2 regions of the Rhizobium sp. TH2 genome follow, and region 2 is predicted to be linked to the other one. Evidence: riboswitches for the same ligand, from Rfam matches in the RefSeq annotation. Region 2 holds a riboswitch; the other holds the start of a gene.
What was found. A riboswitch is a leader RNA that binds a small molecule or an ion and turns the genes downstream of it on or off. The one in region 2 is predicted to bind FMN.
Positions count from the first base shown of each region.

Region 1: linked by a shared signal. The riboswitch ahead of ribB (3,4-dihydroxy-2-butanone-4-phosphate synthase) and the one ahead of IHQ71_RS10285 (6,7-dimethyl-8-ribityllumazine synthase) in region 2 are both predicted to bind FMN.

Region 1 covers NZ_CP062232.1:173,361-177,328, reverse strand. Annotated here, with positions in the region: gene ribB (3,4-dihydroxy-2-butanone-4-phosphate synthase) at 245-880, opposite strand; FMN riboswitch at 994-1,140, opposite strand; gene IHQ71_RS29690 (SDR family oxidoreductase) at 1,188-1,976, opposite strand; gene IHQ71_RS29685 (sugar ABC transporter ATP-binding protein) at 1,994-3,481, opposite strand; gene IHQ71_RS29680 (substrate-binding domain-containing protein) at 3,514-3,968, opposite strand, start outside.
Region 2 covers NZ_CP062231.1:2,054,523-2,058,490, forward strand. Annotated here, with positions in the region: gene hupB (DNA-binding protein HupB) at 1-241, shown strand, start outside; gene IHQ71_RS10285 (6,7-dimethyl-8-ribityllumazine synthase) at 302-796, opposite strand; FMN riboswitch at 880-1,027, opposite strand; gene IHQ71_RS10290 (Wzz/FepE/Etk N-terminal domain-containing protein) at 1,168-2,844, shown strand; gene IHQ71_RS10295 (DUF1194 domain-containing protein) at 2,888-3,712, opposite strand.

The sequences.
Region 1 (3,968 bases), on a different replicon from region 2:
CCACTATGGGGGCGCAAAGCAGCCAAAGCTTTCGATGCTGACAGAATGTCCGTTCGGCGGGTGAAAGCAGCATAAACGTTCAAATGGCTTGATGGGATTCGAACTGTGGACCCGCATGTTACGACGGATGCAAGGGAGCCGGCTTGGCAGAAGGCAGCCCATCTGCGCGCCTAGCCGAACAGCCCCGGATTGCAGAGATACGCAGGCTCACGTGCGCATCCCTGCCAAAACGAAAATGAAATGGTCAGGCAGCCTGCGCGGCGCCAACCGCGACCTGCCCCTCGACGAAAGCGATCAGGTCTTTGATGGTGATTAGCGGAAGCTGGTGCGTTTCAGCGAACACCAGCAGATCGGGAAGGCGCGCCATCGTCCCATCGTCATTGGCAACCTCGCAAATTACCCCTGAAGCAGACTTCCCGGCGAGGCGCGCGAGATCCACCGCCGCCTCCGTATGGCCCGGCCGGCCGCGCACACCCTCGGGATGTGCCCGCAGAGGAAAGATGTGGCCCGGTCTGGCGAAATCCGCCGGCCGTGAACCGGAAGCCACCAAGGCTCGCACGGTCGCAGCCCGATCATCCGCCGAGATGCCGGTCGTCGTTCCCGGAAGATAATCGACGGACACGGTGAATGCCGTTTTGTGGAGCTCGGTGTTCCGGGGAACCATCAGGGGGATATCGAGCGCGTCGAGACGCCCTCCTTCCATCGCAACGCAGATCAGCCCGCGCGCGTGCTTCATCATGAAGGCGATCGTTTCCGACGTCACCGCATCCGAGGCGACGATGATGTCGCCTTCGTTCTCCCGGTCTTCGTCATCCACGGCCACAATCATGCCGCCCCGCGCAAGCACCGCGATTGCGTCTTCAATTTTCGAGATTTTCATTCCATAGCCTTTCAAGGGTTGCCGACATCGGCGTAAAACCGCGACTTCGCAGCCGCTATTCATCCCTTGGGCGAACAAGCCCGCACCCGCTCGATGAGGAGCGGTTTTGCAGACGTTGTTCTCTTCCATCCGGACTATGACCGTCGGCCCCGGCATCGCACCGGGTCTGCTGACCCTCCACGTGAGTGGAAGCGCTCGCGGGCTCCTGGATTTCTCCAGATACCGCCGGTGGGGACTTTCACCCCGCCCTGAGAACACGTCTAAATAAAGAGTTCCTGCAAAGGAATGCAAGAGGCCTCATGATATTTTACCAGCAGCAGAAGCCGCCATCGACCAGGAGGTCCACGCCAGTGACAAAGCTTGCTGCCCCCGAAAGCAGGAAAACGGCGGGACCGACCATTTCATCCACCGTCGCCATGCGCTGCATAGGGGTCTGCTCCTCGAACAGCTTTGTCTGATGCACCATTTCCGGCCGGGTGTTCATTGGTGTGGCCGTGTAACCCGGGCTAATAGTGTTCACGCGAATGCCACGGCCGACCCATTCCATTGCCATCGACTTCGACATGTGGATGACGCCGGCCTTCGAGGCGTTGTAGTGGCATTGATTGAGACCCCGGTTGACGATCACTCCGGACATTGACGCGATATTGACGATCGATCCGCGCCCGTTCTTTAACATCGCGCGCGCTTCCGCCTGGCAAGAGAGGAAAACGCCCTTCAGGTTGACGTCGATCATCGTCTGGAACTGGCTTTCCTCCATCTCGTCGGCCGGGTTGGCGTTGGCGATGCCGGCTGCGTTGAGGGCAAGTGTCAGCGGACCAAGCTCGGCCTCCGTACGGGCAACCGCCTCATTCAAGGCACCGCCACTGGTCACATCGGCGGCGATCTGAATGCTGCGACGCCCGGTCTTCCTGATGAATTCAGCCGTCTGCGCCAATCCGTCGTCGGTGCGGCGATCGAGAAGGGCAACGTCTGCCCCGCATTGCGCTAGCCCCTTGGCGATTCTTTGGCCGATGCCGCTGCCGGCACCTGTCACGAATGCGACGTTCCCGGAGAGATCGAATAGTTTCGGCGCATTGAGAGCGATGTCGGACACGATGAAATTCTCCTGCTTTAGCTGGTCGCCAGTTCCATGATTGAGACATCGTTGGCATCTTCCCGCTTCAGGATGCCGGCCTGCTTGCCTTGCGACATGACCATGATACGGCTTGAGACCCCGAGTACCTCTTCGAGATCCGAACTGACCACGATCACCGAGACCCCCTGACGCGCCAAATCCATGATGAGATCGTAGATCGACGAGCGGGCCCCCACGTCAATGCCACGCGTCGGCTCGTCCAGTACGACGACCTGCGGCTTGCGCGCCAACCACTTGGCCAGCACCACCTTCTGCTGGTTGCCGCCCGAGAGCTCTCCGGCATTCTGGCGGCCGCGGCCCTTCACGCCGAACTTCCTGATGTATTCGTCGGCAAACTGATGAAGGCGGCCAGAGGAAATCCAGCCCTTCGGGGCAATATCGGCGAGATTGGCGTAGGCGATATTCTCGGCAATCGAATGATCAAGTATTACGCCCTGAAGCTTGCGGTCTTCCGGCACGAGAACGATGCCGTTGCGGATCGAATCCATTGGCGAACGGGGTGTAACCGCCTCGCCACGCAGGAAGACCTCGCCGCTGGAAATGGGATCTGCACCGGTAATGGCGCGCACGAGTTCCGTGCGGCCGGCTCCCATGAGGCCCGCTATCCCGAAGACCTCGCCCTTCCGGACCGAAAAGCTGATATTCCTAAACGCGTTGGTCGGCGAGGCCAGGTTTCTGACTTCGAGCGTCACCTCGTCCGACGGCGATGGAATCGTGGGGAACATCCGTTCAAGAGAGCGTCCGACCATCGCTTCGACAATGGTGCGTACGGGAACGTCGCCGGTGTCGAACTCCCGGACCTTGGCGCCGTCGCGCATGACAACGATGCGGTCGGCAATCTGCCGGATCTCCTCAAGACGGTGAGAAATGTAGATGATGCCGACGCCTTCGGACTTGAGACGCTCGATCTGCTGGAACAGCAGTTGGGTTTCCTCGCCGCCCAGAGCGGCGGTCGGCTCGTCCAGGATCAGCAGGCGGGCATTGAGCGTCAGCGCCTTTGCGATCTCGATGAGCTGCTGTTTTCCCGTCGAAAGCCCTTCGACAAGACGATCGGGGGAGATATCGAGACCCAGCCGCTTGAGGCCACTGCGTGCACGATCCTCCATGGCCCTTCGATCGATCCGGCCGGACTTCATCGGATAGCGGCCGACAAAGATATTCTCCGCGATGGATAGCTTCGGGAGCAGTTTCAGTTCCTGATGTATCATGCCCACACCCTCGTCCATCGCGGCGCGCGGATTGGCGGGGGCATAGGCCGCGCCCAGCCACGTCATTTCGCCGGAAGATGGCTGGACGGCGCCGGAAATGACGTTGGAAAGCGTCGATTTTCCGGCACCGTTTTCGCCGAGCAGCGCCACGACTTCCCCGGGATGGATGTCGATATCGACACCATGCACCACCTTGATCGGGCCGTAGGATTTCTCAATTCCACGGAGCGACAGGATGGGAGAGCGGGTGGTCATGACGCTGCTGCCTTTTCAGATATCAAGTCAAGTTACGGATGGTTCTTAACAAACTCGGGCGCATTCTCGCAGGTCGTCAGCACAGCGTTGGGGGTCTGACGTTCCTCGACTTTCTGGCCTGCGGCGACGGCGAGCGCGGCTTCGACGGCGAGAACGCCCATCTTCTGCGTGCTCTGCGTCGCGGTGACGATGAAGGGGCCCTTGCATTTGGCGAGATGTTCCAGTGCCGAGACGTCACCGTCATAGCCGCCGATGATGACCTTGTCGGAAAGGTTGGCGACATCGACAGCCTTCGCCGCACCCATCGCTAGGCCGTCGGCCTGTCCGAAGATCATCGTGATGTCGGGATGCGCCTGCAGCATGTTCTGAGCGATCGAGAAGCCCTCGTCGGCGGACCACATATTGCTCCATTGCTGATCGACGAGTTCGACGCCCGGATTTTCGTCGATCGCACGCTTGCAGCCTGTAAAGCGATCGACTTCCGGCG
Region 2 (3,968 bases):
GTCCAGTCTGAGCAAGACCGACGCGGCCTCCGCAGTGGACGCCGTGTTCGACGCCGTTCAGGAAGAACTCAAGAAGGGCGGCGATGTCCGTCTCGTCGGTTTCGGCAATTTCTCCGTGAGCCGCCGCGAAGCCTCTGTCGGTCGCAACGTGTCGACCGGTGAAAAGGTCAACATCCCGGCCCGCAACGTTCCGAAGTTCTCCGCAGGCAAGGGCCTGAAGGACGCCGTCAACGGCAATTGATCTCTTCCGCCAGCAATGGCAAGGAAACCCGGATGCGCGAGCATCCGGGTTTTTTCGTTCTTACGCCGCAGCCTTGAGTGCGCCGGCTTCCTCGACGATTGCGAGGCAAGCGGCAGCCACCTCCCGGCCCTTGACGCGGAAATGCTCGGCAAAGAAAGTCTGGTGCTCGGCACCGCTGTGGAAATGATGCGGCGTCAGCACCGCCGAGAGCACCGGCACATCGGTTTCCAACCCGACCTGCATCAGGCCATTGATGACAGCCTGCGCCACGAATTCATGCCGGTAGATACCGCCATCCACCACCAGCGCCGCGCCGATCACGGCGTCGTAGCGCGCACCTCGTGCAAGCCGCTTGGCACGAAGCGGAATCTCGAAGGCGCCCGGCACTTCGAAATAGTCGATCTCGTAGCGCCCACCGGTGAGGGCGGCGATCTCCGTAGCGAAGGCATCGCGGCAATTATCGACGATGTCCCGGTGCCAGCGCGCAGAGACGAACGCAATGCGGCGCGAGGATGTGATTCTGGATTGTTCGATATTGGATAGTTCAAGATTCATGGTCGTGTCCTTTCTTTCCCAACGCATGAATCAGGGCAAGCGGACGCCGACGATCACCCATGCGCGCACGGGTGCTGAAGGCAAACCGATCTCTTCCATCCGGACTATACCGTCGGCTTCGGAATCACACCGAATCTGCTGACCTTTCCGGCAGGCCGGAAAGCGCTCGCGGGCTTGTGGAATACTCCACTTACCGCCGGTGGGGAATCGCACCCCGCCCTGAGATCATCGCCCGCATGATTGCGGGCAGGTGAGACGTAGACGACATTCCGTGATCCTGCAAGTCCGACGCAGGCCCGAACTTGATTGCGCCGCGGCCTGCCTCTATACCCCAATAGCCACATCAAATTCTTCGAGCACAGGGTGTTTCCTTGAACCTTCCGGCCACTGCCAATCCCGACCTCCACGTTCTCGAACAGCTTTTCGCCGTCGCTCGTCGTCGGTGGAAGATCGTGGCGCTTCTCACGATCATTGGCGCGGTTCTCGGCTTCATCTATGCCCAGAGCCAGGTGCCGGTCTATTCCTCGGCCGCAACCATCATGGTGCGCTCCGGCCCTGCGGCCGATCCGGTCCGTCAGGGCATCGAGACCACGACGCCCGAAGAGGAGGGCCAGTTCCTTTCCCAGCTCGAACTGGCGAGATCCGCCTCGGTCGCGACCATCGTCGCCGACCGGCTGGATCTAGTCAACGACGCCGACTTCGCCAAGCCTGCGGCTTCAGGCCTCAGGCAACTGATCGCACGGATCGGCGCCCGCCTGGGCATGAAAATGGCCTCGACAGACGAAGCCGCCAGGAAGCTCGATCTCGATCAGGTCGTAGCCGCCCTGCAGGCCAATGTGAAGGCGTCGCGCGTCGGCCGCACCTATGTCGCCGCGATCTCCTACACCCATCCCAATCCGGCAGTCGCCCAGAAAGTCGCGCAGGCCTTTGCCGAGGCGTTCAAGCAGAAGATCGCGCAGGACAATGATATGGCCAATTCGCGCATGCGCGCGGCGCTGCAGAGCGAGATCGACCGCGCGAGCGGCCCGGCAAAGGACGCACTGCAGGCGAAGCTTCAGGACATGATGATCGCCCGCGCACTGCCCGGCATGGATGTCGTCGTCATGAGTGATGCCCGGCTGCCCGCCGCACCGATGGCGCCGCGTGTGCCCTTCCTCGTCGCGGTAGGCGCCATCCTGGGTGCCGTCATCGGCTGCGCCATAGCGGGCTTCCGCGAACTGACCGACCGTGGCGCGCGCGACGGCGATGTCATTGCGCGGGCGCTCGGGATCCGCTTCCTCGGCTACCTGCCGCGCGGCGGCACCAAAAATCTCGGCACCATGACGATCGGCAAGGGCGCGCCGCTGCCCGAACCTGCCCGCCGCTCGGTGCTCGAATCCTATTCGGTCTTCGGGGAAACGATCCGCTCGGCCGCCGTGGCGCTGATCGGCCACCAGAAGGATGGGCAGGGCACGGTGACCGGCGTCACCTCGGCGCTTGCCGGCGACGGCGCGACCATCATCGCCGCCAACCTCGCCGCCCACCTCGCCAACCAGGGCCGCAGCGTGCTGCTGATCGACGGCAATGCCCGCGACCCGCGCCTGAGCGACTGGCTCGCCGCCGAAGCGGAACAGGGCCTCGTCGACGCCGTGCTCCAGAACAAGAGCACCGACGAAACCTTGCTCTATGATTCCAGGAGCAATATTTCCCTGCTGCCCATGGTGCTGAAGGATCGCACGGTCGAGCCGGCCAGTCTCTTCAATTCCGATCGCGCCAAGACCTTCATGTCGGAGCTTCGCGGCCAGTACCAGCACATCATCATCGATCTTGCTCCGCTCTCGACCGCCTCCGATGCCCGCGCCGCCGAACCCGTGATCGATAATTTCGTGCTTGCCGCGCAATGGGGCAGGGCAACGCCGCAGCTCATCGCCGATCTGCTCGACAGCGAACCGGAAGTGCGGGCGAAGCTGGCCGGAGTGATCCTGACCCGCGCCGACCTGAAAAAACTTCCGCTCTATGCGGCTGCGGGCTCGCGGGCGTCGTTCAACAAAAGAATCGCAAAGGGCTGAGTTCTAGATATGCAGGCGACGCCGCATTCGGTTGCAGCCAATGCTACCATTTGGATGCGCCATATCGAGCGTCCGCGACTGTTGTAACGAGCCGCCACCCGAGGCGTTCCTCGGAGTTAGCCAGGTTCGGCCCAATGTTCAGGGCTATCTCCGTTACCAGCTTCCGACGCAGCGCCTTTGTGTAGTCGCTTGTCGACCGTGGAACCATAACGAAGGCTTGGAAACCGCCTATGACGTCTTCCGCGAAATAGGATGCCAGTGGGCGGCCCAGCGCAGCTTCGTCTTTCGATGGAATGGCAATCGCGTTGATCGTGTACCCCTTGTCGATCGCCTTCTCCCTGGCCTGCAAAACGGGCAGGCCGTCATTGTTCTCTCCATTGCCGGAGATGTCGATGACCTTTCGATCGGCATTTCCGGGGAACCGGTCGAGAAGCAGACTTGCAACGCCTATGGCCGCGGAAATGGATGTCCCGCCTCTCACTCCGCGGCTGAAGCCGGTGGCGCCTTTCCTACTGATCACCCGGGCCGCCGCTTCTGCGTCCTGACGTCCGCAGATCCTCGTCCAGGGCAACACGGTTCTTATCTGTTGCGGGCTTGCCCATTCAAAGTAGGTTATGCCGATGCAGCCGAGATGATTGCCGGAAAGGGCCTTGATGAACTCGGGCGAAGTCAGTGCGGCAACGTGCCCGTTCCGCTGGAGGTCCGCAGTGCCCCTGTCGATCGAGGATGAGGAATCGACCGCGAAGACAATGGCGACATCAACGTCAAAGGTTGATGCCTGATCGATACCGGAGGCGCGTGCTTGCAATCCTAAAATCAGCGTGACAGCAATCGTACCTGTCAGTTTCACGAAAGAATGCATGGTCATCCACCCCTGTCTCGTCATCTTGTTGCTACCGGTGGCGCGCGGCATCCGTCTTGGCGTGTCCATCGATCCGGGAAGCATCAACCAGCGGAACCTTCGATGAGACCCCCTTTTGGGGGTTGATGAAGGACAGTTGGAGGAGATCGGCCATAGTCCAGCGCCCAGGGAGAGTGGTATACCGGCTGCAAACCGGATACCCGTCGCACGAAAGGTGGTGTAACAGCACTATCTAAGGCGCGCCTGGCCGATACGACGATCT